DNA from 3 places in the Mesorhizobium sp. M6A.T.Ce.TU.016.01.1.1 genome. Region 1 is predicted to be linked to each of the others. Evidence: riboswitches for the same ligand, from Rfam matches in the RefSeq annotation. Region 1 holds a riboswitch; each other region holds the start of a gene.
The links. Region 1 has a riboswitch for thiamine pyrophosphate ahead of thiC (phosphomethylpyrimidine synthase ThiC). Riboswitches for the same ligand answer to the same signal wherever they lie in the genome.

Region 1 (4,659 bases):
CCGTGCCGGATCTCGGCGACTGTGACCGTCGCGCCTCGGATGGCGAGTTCGAAGGCCGCGGCAAGGCCGGCAACGCCTGCCCCTTTGACCAGCACCCTCATGACGGTTCCGGCGCCTCTGGCATGAGCGGTACGCCGGCCTCGTCCGCTGGCATGTAGAGATCGCCACCTTCGCGATATTTTGCCGCCATGGCCGCCATGCCCTCTTTCTGGGCCTCGGCACGGATGTCGTGGGAGATGCGCATGGAGCAGAATTTCGGCCCGCACATCGAGCAGAAATGCGCCACTTTGTGCGCTTCCTTGGGCAAGGTCTGGTCGTGGAAGGAGCGTGCTGTTTCGGGGTCGAGCGACAGGTTGAACTGGTCCTCCCAGCGGAACTCGAAGCGCGCGCGGGAAAGGGCATTGTCCCTGACTTTCGCCGCCGGATGCCCCTTCGCCAGATCGGCCGCATGGGCGGCTATCTTGTAGGTGATGACGCCTACCTTGACGTCGTTGCGGTCGGGAAGGCCGAGATGCTCCTTCGGCGTGACGTAGCAAAGCATTGCGGTGCCGAACCAGCCTATCATGGCGGCGCCGATCCCTGAGGTGATGTGGTCATAGCCAGGCGCGATATCGGTCGTCAGCGGTCCAAGCGTATAGAACGGCGCCTCTCCGCAGACGGCGAGCTGCTTGTCCATGTTCTCCTTGATCTTGTGCATCGGCACGTGGCCCGGGCCTTCGATCATCACCTGGCAGTCCTTCGCCCAGGCGACCTGCGTCAGCTCGCCGAGCGTTTCCAATTCGGCGAATTGCGCTGCGTCATTGGCGTCGGCGATCGAGCCTGGACGAAGCCCGTCGCCGAGTGAAAAGGACACATCATAGGCGCGGCAGATGTCGCAGATTTCCGCGAAATGCTCGTAGAGGAAGCTCTCCCGGTGATGGTGCAGGCACCATTTGGCCATGATCGATCCGCCGCGCGAGACGATGCCCGTGACCCGGTCTACGGTCAGCGGGATGTAGTGCAGCCGCACGCCGGCGTGGATGGTGAAATAGTCGACACCCTGTTCGGCCTGCTCGATCAGCGTGTCGCGGTAGACCTCCCAAGTCAGGTCCTCGGCAATGCCGTTGACCTTTTCGAGAGCCTGGTAGAGCGGCACCGTGCCGATCGGCACCGGCGAATTGCGCACGATCCATTCGCGGATGTTGCGGATATTGCGGCCGGTCGACAGGTCCATCACCGTGTCGGCGCCCCAGCGGATCGCCCAGACCATTTTTTCGACCTCTTCGGCCATTGACGATGTGACAGCGGAGTTACCGATGTTGGCGTTGATCTTGACCAGGAAATTTCGCCCGATGATCATCGGTTCGCTCTCTGGATGATTGATGTTGGCGGGAATGATCGCCCGCCCGCGCGCCACCTCGTCGCGCACGAATTCCGGCGTGACGAAGTCCGGGATCGCCGCGCCGAAGCTCTCACCGTCGCGCTCAAGCTTGCCGCGCACGATCTCGCGTCCAAGGTTCTCGCGGATAGCCACGGACTCCATTTCAGGCGTAATGATGCCGGCGCGCGCATAGGCAAGCTGAGTCACCGCCTTGCCGGCCTTGGCCCTGAGAGGCCGGTTGCGAATGGGGAATTCCGGCGTCAGGCGCTCGCCCGTGACGAATCCATTGTCTTCCGGCCGGACATGGCGGCCGTCATAGGCCTCGACATCGCCGCGAGCCGTGATCCATTCGTGGCGAAGCCGGGCAAGGCCCCTTTCCATGCTGGTTTCGACAGTCGGGTCTGTATAGGGGCCGGACGGATCGTAGACGGTGACGGGTGGCTCGCCGGCAGTCGGATGAACAGAGATTTCGCGCATCGGCACCCTGATCTGGGGGTGGAGGAGGCCGGGCTTGTGGATTTTCCGCGAGGCGGGCAGTGGTCCCGTCGACACGGCGGGGGTGAGGGCATTCATCGTGAGGCTCCTTTGCTCATGCATTGGAGACCCAGTTCTGTGCCGGAAGGATGAAAAGACGCTTCTGTCGACCTGCCGAAACAGGACCTCGGGCATAAACTCCCGCAAAGCGCTTGCACCGTCCCTACGCCAGTATGAACTGGATCAGGTTCAACGGGTCACTGCGCCGCGAAAGCAAGCAGTATCTCAGCCCCTTGCCGGGACTCCCCTGGTGAATGCGTCAGGTTGGACGGGCCGACGCTATCTTGTCAAGCGCATTCGGGCGCCTTCGGCCGGTGGCGATGACCGGCGGCCTGTCAAAACCGGGCGGAGAGCTCGCGCATGCATCGGGGACAAGTCACGCCCCGGAGACCAGGGCTGGAATGGCCAAAGCCTCTTTCGCTTCGTGAAGGATGGAGAAACTGTATCGGCCATGTGCGTCGAGATCCACCGAGTAGCTCAGGCGGTCACGGATGTGGTTATCCTGGTCCAAGGTGACGATTCGCGGCTTCAGCGAGGTGATTTGCACCTCGTCCAGGTAGATGGAGTTGCAGATAATGATCTGGTCGTCGGGCTGGCAGGTGCGGGCGGCCGCTCGATTCAGGATGCAGCATCGGCGGCGTTCCCGATACCAATGATATCTTGCGGGCAACTTATGCAATCACCGGCTTCGTAAAACCCGACGGCGGCGGCCGTGTCCTGGCGCTGAGGATGTGCCGCTGTTCCAGCAGAGAAATCGCATGGGCCGCGGAGTTTTCGCTCTGCGTGGACGAGTTGACGCAATCGTTTAGCTTGCTTGCAGTTCGTACGACCGCCTTTGAAAGCAACTAAGCTATTGCATGCGGCGATCGATCGCTACATATCCGGCCGCCATTATCCGAGTATTGATCCGCCTGCTGTTGGCGTTGCCGTACATGGCAATCCCTGCGGGGTCGTCGGCGGCCGGATCGGCCGTGCCCTCCAGTCTGAATTCCCCTGCCGAAAACTTCCCTGGCTTGGCTATGCATGCGGTAGATGAGATCGCCGCCTACCGCGACCTGGTCGAGGAAGGCATCGACGCGAAGAATATCGCCGCCCAGTTCGGACAGTCTGGTTATCGCCATGCGTCAGCGGCTCAGACTTGCGGTCTCGAGAGCGGCCTTGCGGGTCACCTCCCTTATGATTCAGATGTTGGAAGACGGCTTCTCGTTACCAATAGAAATGGCGACTACGGAACGCGATCGCGGCCATCAGGAAACACCTGTCTTCGGCTCAACCTCGACATGGCGTCCGATCGACCGCAGATATACAGCTATCTCGTCCATGAGATGATCGCGTTCGCCGTAGATTTCAGCAATCCTACGCAGCTGTGGCTCGACGGCCCTCCGTTGCGCCGGCGTCAAATCAGCATCGCCAAAGACGTATCCCAAGTTGCCAATCGCGCAAATGTTGCAGCCGGCGTCCGCAACTGCTTGCACGAATGCGGGAATGTCTTTTTCTTGCATGGTCTTCATGTCGAATCTCTCGTGAATGGCGAGCTCGCGCCCCCATGCTGCCTTTTCAGCGTGTCCTCTGGGCGGCGCAAGCCTTGAGCGTGGTTGTGCCCGGGCAACCTCGACTATCCCGTCTGCCACGCTCTTTAGAGTCGGTGGGGTCTGGTGATCGCAGGCTGGGCCACTCAAAAGCCTGCAAGAAGAAAGTCATGGCGACCATTGCTCAAGATCGCAAGGGTGCGTGCAAGACCTTCCGTTGGCAGTCATGCACGCCCACTCAGAGAGAGTCCGGCCGCGGAAATTCTCCCTTATTCGTAAGAAAGCTCATTGAGCAACTGGGCATTGAGCAACTGGGTCTCACGTCGCGGGTCTCGTGTGCTTCACAGCCGAAAATAGGGTACCGCCGTGGCAATTCTCGAAAAGTGCAGGTTACCTCGTTCAGGACACGGCGGATTGCCTTCCGACGGCACCCTTGCTGCAACGTGCGACCTAACGAGACATATCTCGTTCGCGTTCCCTCGACCTGTCTTCGTATTGCTGCTTGCCCTGCGATTTCAGGCCCTCTGCTAGCTCCTCGGCCGCTCTTTGGCCTGCAATGTCACTATTCAAGATCATGTCCGGCATCCCTGGATGGTGATAACCGTAACGCGCATGCAGCTTCCCTCAAGCGCAGCGCGTATCCGTCGATTAGTTTCGTCGTCCGGAACCCGAAGCCCTTATCCGGCCTGGTGTATCCATCATTCAACCGGTATACCGTTCCAAACTTTGGCGGACCATTTACCTCAGGCATGATCATCTCGCGTGACATTGTTTTTTGGCGGCGCCATCATCGCACGTGGCATTTTCTAAAAATCAAGACGTGTTAATTTGTAAAATCAGGGATGTGGCCGCGCCCGCTGCGAGGATTTGCAGGTAGCTCTTCAGCTCCAACACGATGTGTGAGGCGGCGGTGGAAAAAGGCAACCGACTTTTAATTGGCGGTACTCACTTCGGAAGCGCTGCAATCGATCCTGAGGATACTAGTGATCGCGAGCGCCCAATGCGTCCGCCGTTGGATCCAGGTGACCTCGCCGCTCGCTCCGCGTTCGGCGCCCGTCGCAGAAAGGTAATCGCGCAATTGCTGCACATGCGCCTCGCGGACGTAGGCGTGGGATTCACGTCCGATTTCCAATTGATCGCGGCGTCGACCCGTCCTTTGATGATCGCGAAGGCATCGGCCCGTCCGGCGATATGCTTCGTCGCGAGCTCAGATTGCGATCTCGGGCACAAGGCGAG
Region 2 (4,659 bases), on a different contig from region 1:
ATGGCTGCGTTGTCAATCCTCTTCAGGCGCACGAGCGTCCGGCCTATCCTCATGCCAGAGACCCGACCGCGCACGGTGACCTAACCCTCGAGGGTTACGAGCCAGTCAGATCATATGTCGGAGAGGCCTATTACTCGTCTCGGGGCTTTTCACTCGATCACGGCGCAGGCCTGACGATTTCCGGCATCACCGGCAGGCTGGCTTTTGTAGTCGTCCTGTCCGCCGTGGATCATCAATGCCTTGCCTCGTATTGCCGTTTCTCCACCGTCCAGTTTGACCATGCTGTTGAAAGCCTGGGCACGCAAAACGCCGTCGGCGCCGACTCGCTGATTTGGCATGTCGCCCGCGTGCGGGCCTTTTCCAGTGAGATATCCATGTTCGGCATTCGTCGGATTGAAGTGCCCACCTGCCGAGTCATGGCCGGTCTGATGGTCGCACTTTCCGGTTTCATGAACATGGAACGCGACCCATTCACCCGCCGGCAGTCCTGTTACCTCCAACGCGATCAGCACACCCTGCGCCGTCTCGGTCAGCGTGGCCGTTCCGTTCTTCTCGCCAGCCATGTTGACGAATTCGGCTTTCGCGGTCGCGGTGTCCTGAGCCGCTGCAGGCATCGCGACCGCCAGCGCCAATCCTGTTGTTGCAAGCAATTTTTTCATCCACTCAGCCTCCGGTTGTCCAAGGACCCCAAACAACAACGGGGCCTCTTCGTTCCATTTGGGAATGGAGTTTGTCTCCGGCGCGGCCGCCAGAGAAGCGGGGGTGATGCGTGGAACTCGATAGTCTCCGTGTCATGGAGTGAAGTTTCACGACGTGATTACACCAATTCGAAGAGTTCCGCGGTTTGCCAACCTGCCAGCAGCATGATGACAACGCCAACGAGCCTGAGAAGCGTCTTTTCTGCGATTGACTTCACTACCAATCCGGCCATCGGCGCTGCGACTACGCCGCCAACGATCAAGCCGGCAACGGAGAGTAGATTTTCCGTTAGCTCTCCTGCCTCCTCCCAATGGCCCGTTAGTAACGCAAACAAGAAGGTCAGAGACACCGACAACGTGATGAGGAACTCGCTGGCATTGACCGTGCCAATAACGTAGCGGGGCGTGCCGCCAAAACCGAGAAGGCCCGTCGTTACGATGGGTCCCCATCCGCCGCCCCCTGCGGCATCGAGAAATCCACCACCTAGTCCAAGGGGAGGTACCACGCCTGGAGGGACCGGATTGCTTGGGATCCGCCGGAATGACCGGAACAGGAGCCAAGCTCCGACGAGCGCAAGGTATGTGGTCACATACGGCTTCATGACGGCTCCTTCAAACGAGGTGAGCACAAAAGCGCCGAGAACGCCGCCGATCACGCCAAATGGCATCAGCCGCCAGAAAAGCTTCCAGTCAATGTTGCGGTGATAGAGGTGAGCCGAACCTGAGGCCGCAGTGGTAAACAGCTCAGCCGCGTGAACTGAAGCCGAAGCGTGTGCAGGAGACACGCCAAACCCCAGTAATGTTGTCGAGGAAACCACGCCGTAGGCCATGCCGAGAGCCCCGTCCACAGCTTGAGCTACAAACCCCACGAACGCAAAAAGAAGGAATTCTTGCATTTGGCTCTCCAACAAAGTGCGGGTCGTAATTGGCGATAGAGAAACTCGCTACCTACAACGTATGCGATTATATCTTCACGCTTCCACAATTCACCAAACGCGTGGCATCGATAATGGTGACGACGAACGGAAAACGATCCGCTCGACCGACGCCTTTCCCATACCTTCACAGTCATTTAGTTTCTCAGAATATTGAGGGCGATCTCGGACAGGACGCCGGATTGGCATTCTTTTTCTGTTTTGCTCAGATGCCCCTGCGGGTACCTGAACCTCCTCTGACCCTGAGGTTTCACGGGCCGGACGCAGACTTGCAGCTCCACCCTTTATCTGTTTAATTGCCGCCATCCACAGGGGTGCTCCGTATCGTCGGGGCTGAGAGATGGGCTGCAAGCCCGTAAACCCTAGAGCTGATCTGGATAATACCAGCGGAGCGAGGCGGGCGATGTTTTCTGGCGCACAGATTTTTCTTTTTCCGATGTCCGGCGATTTCGTGGGCCCGCCCGAGGACCATATCACGATCGACCTCACGGTCGCGGCCAACGGCCCGACCCCGCGCTGATCTTTCGCGCCGGAGGTCTCGCATGTCTCAGCTCTTCTCCGCCGCGCCGCGAATCGCAGCCTTGTTCGCCAAGGTCGGACCGGCCTTGCTATCGGTCGGCACGCTGGTTTTGGCTTGGGAGCTCTATGCGCGCATTTCGGGCATCTCGCCCACCACGCTGCCGGCGCCGTCACGAGTCCTCGCCCAAGCCATCCAGCAGCGCCAGGCGCTGTTCGACAACACCGTGCCGACCATCAGCGCCACATTGGCGGGTTTCGCCTGCTCGCTGGCCGTTGCCTTCATCCTTTCGGTGCTGATCGACTTCTTCAAGCCGCTGCGCCGCGCCCTGTTCCCGGTATTCATTATCAGTCAGATCCTGCCGCTGGTGGCGATCGCCCCGCTGGTCGTTCTTTGGTTCGGCTTCGGGCTGACGCCGAAAATCATGCTGGTCGCGCTCCTGACTTTCTTTCCCATGCTGGTCGCGCTGGTGCAGGGTTATGAATCGACGGATCGGGACATTTCGGCGCTTCTGAGTTCGATGGGCGCTTCCCGCATGCGCATTTTCCTGCTGGCCCGCCTGCCCTCCTCGCTGCCCTATTTCTTCGCCGGGCTGCGCATCTCGATCACCTATGCCGTGGTCGGCGCCATCTTCGCGGAATATGCCGGCGCGGCCAAAGGGCTCGGCATCTACATGCTCAACGCCAAGAACAATTTCCGACCCGATCTCGTGCTCGCGGCCGTGCTGGTCAGCGCGTTGCTCACGCTGGCCCTGTTTGCCGCCACGGTGCTGATCCAGCGCGCCGCCATGCCATGGGAACGGCTCGATGCCGCGCGAAAATCATGAACAGGCGGCTGGAATTGCGCCAGATCAGCAAAAGTATTGGCGATGTCGACGTGCTTGCCGGCATCACCCTGCATGTCGAGCCGGGCGAATTCGTTTCAATCCTCGGCCCCTCCGGAGCCGGCAAATCCACGATCTTCAGGTTGCTGACGGGCGGTCTCGAAGGCCACGACGGCGGCATCGACTTCGACGGGCGGCCACTGGCCGACGCGCGCCGACCGTTTGCCTTCATGCCGCAGCACGACGCCCTGATGCCCTGGCGCACGGTTATCGACAACACCGCGCTCGGCCTGGAAGTCCAGGGCATGTCCCGTAAGGCGGCGCGCGACAAGGTGGCGCCGCTCTACGGCGAATTCGGCCTTGCGGGCTTCGAGCAAAAGTATCCGGCGCAGCTTTCGGGCGGAATGCGCCAGCGCGCCGCGCTGTTGCGTACCGTCGTTCAGGACCGCGCCATGCTGTTGCTCGACGAACCGTTCGGCGCACTCGACGCCCTCACGCGCACCGGCATGCAGCGCTGGCTTCAGACGATGTGGGACCGACACCGCTGGACCGTCCTGCTGATCACCCACGATGTCCGCGAGGCGGTCTTCCTGTCCGACCGCATCTATGTGCTGAGCGGCCGCCCTGCCCGCGTGCTGCGCGAAGTCGCCATACCTCTTCCGCGCCCGCGCAAGGATCTTGCCTCGCCGGAAGCCAGCGCCATCGAAGCCGACATCCTTCATACGCTTCTCGATCCACAGCCCGCCCAAAGGACATGACCATGCTTTCAAGACGCCTCTTCATCGCTGCCGCATTGATCACCGGGCTCGGACCCGTCACATCCGTCTGTGCCCAGCAGACTGTCACCGTCGCTCTCGACTGGACGCCGAACACAAACCATGTCGGACTCTATGTCGCCCGGGCGAAAGGCTTCTACGCTGAGGCCGGGCTCGACGTGCAGATGCTGCCCTATACCGACACTGCGGCCGGTACGCTGATCGCCAACCGCGTGGCCGATTTCGGTATACTGGGATCCATAGGATTGTTCACCCAACGCACGGCCGGCGCCGACCTCGTCGCCACCTACGCCATCATGCAGACGGAAACCGGCAGGCTGGCCTTCAATGCGGACCGCGCCGATATACAATCCCCCAGGGACCTGGACGGCCTGACCTATGGCGGTTTCGGCAGCGCCTGGGAGAATGCGCTGATCGGCACCATCATCCGCCATGACGGAGGCGAGGGCAAATTCGAAACGGTGACGCTTGGCACCTCTGCCTATGAGGCCTTGGCCAATGGCGCAGTCGATTTTACGCTCGAAGTCTACACTTGGGAGGGGATCAAAGCGGAGCTTGACGGCAAGGCCCAGCGCGCCTTCCGCTACGCGGATTTCGGCGTGCCCGACCAACACACCAATTTCATTGGCTCAAGCCAGGCCTACCTCGAAAAGAACAAGGACACGGCAACTGCGTTCATCGCCGCGACCAGGCGCGGCTACGCCTTCGCCGTCGAACATCCGAAAGAAGCGGCTGATATGCTGATCGGAGCAAACAGCGACGTGCTGACCAACCGTCCGTTGATCGAGGCATCACTGAAGGCGCTGGTCGACGGCCACTATCTGCAAAGCCCCGCCGGGGCGATCGGCACGATCGATCCCGCAAAGATGGAGGCTATCGGCGACTACCTGTTCAAGGCCGAAATCCTGCG
Region 3 (4,659 bases), on a different contig from region 1:
GGGCCAGTGCCCGTCGTCCCATGACGAGCGACAGCGACAGCGCCACCGAAAGCAGCGCCGCCAGCAAGGCGAGCACTGCGCTGGTCAGCGTCGCTTGCCGCACAGCGCTCTCGCCCGCCAGCCGGCCAAGATCGGCGCCAAGGCCCGACATCACCGTGGCCGCCATCGGCCCGGCGACGAACAGCAATGCCAGAACGATCAATGCTGCGTTCAGCACGGTCTCGCCGACGCTTGCCGAAAGATACCGGCGCGGTGCCACCGACAGGTTGGCATCGCCGACGGTGTTGGCGCCGAGCCGCATCAACACCAGCACCACGACGAAGGTCAGCGCGATCTGCAGCAGTGTCAGCGTCACCGCGCGGGCAGGATCGAAATCGAAACGCAGCGCCTGGTAGATAGCGACCTCCAGTGTCGTCGCGCGCGGCCCGCCGCCCAGCGTGAGCACGATGGTGAAGGATGTGATGCACAGCATAAAGACAAGCCCGGCGACGCCCGGCAGCGCCGCCCGCAGCGTCGGCCATTCGATCAGCCGGAAGGCGGGTCTGGCGCCCATGCCGAGCTGGCTCGCCAGCCGCCACTGGTCGGCCGGCACTGTCCCCAGCGCTTCAAGGAACAGCCGCGTTGCCAGCGGCAGGTTGAAGAAGACGTGGGCGACGAGGATGCCGGACAGGCCGTATATGCCCGGCCAACCCTGACCGCCAATCGCGCTGAGCAGGCCGGCGAAATAGCCGGCACGGCCATAGAGGGCCAGAATGCCGAGCGCGGCGACGATGGCCGGCAGCGCCAGCGGCACGGCGAAGAGCTGCAGGATCAGGCCGCGGCCAAAGAACCACGGATGCCGCGACAGCGCCCGCGCAACGAGCAGCGCCGGCAGGACGGACAGCAGTGTCGACAGAAGCGCTTGCCATAAGGTGAAACGGACAACGCGGAAGAGATAGGGGTCGAAGGCCGACGCGGCGCCGGACGGGTCGCGGGCGCCTTCGACGATGAGCCCGGCGAACGCTCCACCGATCAAAAGTGCTATTGCCGCAAGCGCGAGAATGCCAGCTGTGACGCGGGAATCCGATGATGGCGCGCGTTGCACGCTAGACCACCAGATTCGAGATTCTTAGCGAGGATTGCGTTCCTTCGCGCCCCCCTCTGTCCTGCCGGACATCTCCCCCACGAGGGGGGAGATTGGCAGGTTCAGCGCTCCGCTCATTCCGGCAATGTCGGAGATTGGCGAAAGCCGGCATGATGGCCGATCTCCCCCCTCGTGGGGGAGATGTCCGGCAGGACAGAGGGGGGCGCCGTAGAGTGATCATCGTCAATCAGAAGCTACTTGCTCATCACCGCCAGCCATTCGTCGACCCAGGCCTTGCGGTTGGCGGCGACCTCTTCGGGGCTGAACAGCAAGGCCTTGGTCGGCTTGACGAGCTTGTCGAAGGCTGGGTTGAGCGGCTTGTCGGTCTTGCCGGCAGGAAACATCCAGTTGGTCTCGGGAATGACGTTCTGGAATTTCGGACCGGTCATGAAGGCCAGGAACTTTTCCGCCAGCGGGTTCTTCGCACCAGTCGTGGTGATGCCGGCAACCTCGATCTGCAGGTACTCGCCCTCCTCGAAGGACGCCGCCTGATAGCGTTCGGTGTTTTCGGCGACCATGTGATAGGCCGGCGACGTGGTGTAGGACAGCACCATCGGCGCCTCGCCCTTGGTGAACAGGCCATAGGCCTCGCTCCAGCCCGGCGTCACGGTGAGCACCTTTGCCCTGAGCTTCGCCCAGGCTTCCGGCGCCTTGTCGCCATAGACCGATCTCACCCACAACAGCAGGCCGAGACCGGGCGTCGAGGTGCGCGGATCCTGGATGACGATCTTCTCATCGGCATCGCCCTCGACCAATTCCTTCAGGCTCTTCGGCGGGGTCTTCAGCTTTTCGGTGTCGTAGACGACGGCGAAATAGCCATAGTCGAACGGCACAAAAATATCGTCGCTCCAGCCGCCCGGCACCTTGACGTCCGATACCGGGCCATGCGGCGAAAACAGGCCGGTAGCCTTGGCTTCCACCGTCAGATTGGTATCGAGGCCGAGCACGATGTCGGCCTTGGTCGCGGCCCCTTCCAATCTGACGCGATTGAGCAGCGCGACGCCGTCGGCGACCGCAACGAAATCGAGAGTGCAGCCGCATTCCGCCTCGAAGGCCTTCTTGACCGCGGGGCCTGGACCCCAGTCGGCGGTGAAGCTCTCATAGGTATAGACGGTGAGTTTCTCCTGCGCGGATGCTGGCCCGGTGCCGAGAACGGACGCGGCAAGCAGCATTGCCGAAACAAGAGAGTATGAAAACGTGCGCATCGGCGCCTCCTTCGTTCGCATTGAAAGGAATTGAGGCGTCGGGCTGTCCGAAACGTCTAATCCCTCCGCCGGTACAAACCGGATCAGGTTCAGCGGGTTGGCATGGTTGCCTCTCAGCTGGTCCGCGAAGATCGCGTCCAGCACCCCGTTAGAGCGTTTCGACACATAGGCCCGGCCGAAGTGCTGCGCAAGCTGAAGTTTGCAGGGCATCTGGAGCGCGGCCTTCCGTTTCGCAAGCAGGGCTGGTAAGGGCCACGCATATGAGCAAATTCACCATCCTGCTTGGCGGCGATCTTATCCGCACGCCGCTGCTCGACCGCCAGGTCGAAGGCTCCCGTGTCATCGCCGCCGACGCCGGCATCGGCCATGCCCGGACGCTGGAGCTGACGCCGGAACTCTGGGTCGGCGACTTCGATTCGGTGCCGGCGGACTTGCCGGACGATCTGGCCGCCGTGCCCCGCCAGGTGTTTCCGGCAGAAAAGGACAAGACCGACGGCGAGCTGGCTATCGCCGCTGCGCTCGAACGCGGCGCGACCGGGCTCGTGCTCGCCGGCGCGTTCGGCGGCAAGCGCACCGACCACGCCTTCCTGCACCTCGCGCTCAGCATCCGGCTGGCCGAGGCAGGCATAGAGGTGCTTTTGACCAGCGGCGCCCAGGAAGGCATCCCCTTGCTTCCCGGAAAGACCGGCTTCGACTACGCCGACAGCACGCTGTTTTCGATCCTCGGCTTCTCCGACCTTTCCGGCTTGACCGTTACCGGCGCCAAATGGCCGCTGAACCACGTCGAGGTCGCGTTCGGCTCATCGCTGACCATTTCCAACGAGGTCAAGGGCCGGCTCGAAATCGCGCTGGGCAGCGGCCGCGCGCTGTTGCTCGCCCATCCTTTTCCCCTACCTGAAAGCTGACATGGCGCCGCCACTTCTCAATCTCGACGGGATAAGGCTGACTTTTGGTGGCACGCCGCTGCTCGACGGGGCGGAACTGACAGCGTCGGCGGGCGACAAGATCGCTTTGGTCGGCCGCAACGGCTCGGGCAAGTCGACGTTGCTCAAGATCGCTGCGGGATTGATCGAGCCGCAGGACGGCGAGATGTTCCGCCAGCCTTCGGCGACAGTGCGCTACCTGCCGCAAATGCCAGACATGGATGGTTTCGCCAGCGTCCGCGCCTATGTCGAGGCGGGGCTTGGACCCGCCGATGACCCCTACCGCGCCACCTATCTGATGGAGCATCTCGGCCTGTCCGGCGAGGAACGACCGAACGACCTGTCCGGCGGCGAGGCGCGGCGCGCTGCCCTTGCCCGCGTCATGGCGCCGGAGCCCGACATTCTCCTCCTCGATGAGCCGACCAACCATCTCGACCTGTCGGTCATCGAGTGGCTGGAGGAGGAGCTTGCCCGCACCTCTTCGGCGCTGATTGTCATCTCGCACGACCGCCGCTTCCTCGAGCGCGTGTCACGCGCCACCGTCTGGCTCGACCGCGGCCAGACCCGCCGTCTCGACAAGGGTTTTGGCCATTTCGAGGAATGGCGCGACACGGTGCTGGAAGAAGAAGAGCGCGAGCAGCACAAGCTCGGCCGCCAGATCGTGCGCGAGGAGCACTGGCTGCGTTATGGCGTGACGGCGCGACGCAAGCGCAACATGCGCCGGCTCGGCGAGTTGCAGACCATGCGCCAGCGCTTTCGTGGCCATCGCGGCGCCGAGGGCGCGGCGACCATGGTGGCCAGCGACGCCGCCGAATCCGGCAAGCTGGTGATCGAGGCCAAGAACATCGAGAAGAGCTTTGGCGACCTCACCGTGGTCAAGGGCTTCTCGACCCGTATTCAGCGCGGCGACCGCGTCGGCTTGGTCGGGCCGAACGGCGCCGGCAAGACGACGCTCTTGAAGATGCTGACCGGCGAATTGAAACCGGACTCAGGCACGGTGCGGCTCGGCACCAATCTGGAGATCGCCACACTCGACCAGAAGCGCGAGGCGGTCGATCCGCAAGAGACACTGGCGCAATACCTCACCGACGGACGCGGCGAGAACCTTGTCATCAATGGCGAGCAGCGCCACGTCGTCTCCTACATGAAGGATTTCCTGTTCAAACCGGAACAGGCGCGCACGCCGGTGCGTGAGCTTTCGGGCGGCGAGCGAGCGCGGCTGTTGCTGGCCCGCGTGCTGGCACGGCCGGCAAACCTTCTGGTGCTCGACGAGCCGACCAACGATCTCGACATGGAGACGCTGGAACTGCTGCAGGAGCTGGTCGCCGGTTTTGCCGGCACCGTCATCCTGGTCAGCCACGACCGCGATTTCCTCGACCGCACCGTGACCAGCCTGATCGCGCCGGAC

Region 2: another riboswitch for thiamine pyrophosphate. It lies ahead of EOC94_RS21510 (ABC transporter permease); the one in region 1 lies ahead of thiC (phosphomethylpyrimidine synthase ThiC).
Region 3: another riboswitch for thiamine pyrophosphate. It lies ahead of thiB (thiamine ABC transporter substrate binding subunit); the one in region 1 lies ahead of thiC (phosphomethylpyrimidine synthase ThiC).

What each region holds. Positions count from the first base shown of each region.
Region 1 covers NZ_RZTJ01000018.1:54,339-58,997, forward strand. Annotated here, with positions in the region: gene thiO (glycine oxidase ThiO) at 1-101, opposite strand, end outside; gene thiC (phosphomethylpyrimidine synthase ThiC) at 98-1,933, opposite strand; TPP riboswitch at 2,037-2,153, opposite strand; partial or broken gene EOC94_RS25790 (aspartate 1-decarboxylase) at 2,271-2,528, opposite strand; gene EOC94_RS25795 (hypothetical protein) at 3,142-3,405, opposite strand.
Region 2 covers NZ_RZTJ01000012.1:128,508-133,166, forward strand. Annotated here, with positions in the region: gene EOC94_RS21500 (superoxide dismutase family protein) at 150-659, opposite strand; gene EOC94_RS21505 (sulfite exporter TauE/SafE family protein) at 818-1,594, opposite strand; TPP riboswitch at 1,934-2,046, shown strand; gene EOC94_RS21510 (ABC transporter permease) at 2,176-2,976, shown strand; gene EOC94_RS21515 (ABC transporter ATP-binding protein) at 2,970-3,731, shown strand; gene EOC94_RS21520 (ABC transporter substrate-binding protein) at 3,728-4,659, shown strand, end outside.
Region 3 covers NZ_RZTJ01000001.1:312,755-317,413, reverse strand. Annotated here, with positions in the region: gene thiP (thiamine/thiamine pyrophosphate ABC transporter permease) at 1-1,084, opposite strand, end outside; gene thiB (thiamine ABC transporter substrate binding subunit) at 1,318-2,328, opposite strand; TPP riboswitch at 2,372-2,486, opposite strand; gene EOC94_RS01610 (thiamine diphosphokinase) at 2,589-3,233, shown strand; gene EOC94_RS01605 (ABC-F family ATP-binding cassette domain-containing protein) at 3,235-4,659, shown strand, end outside.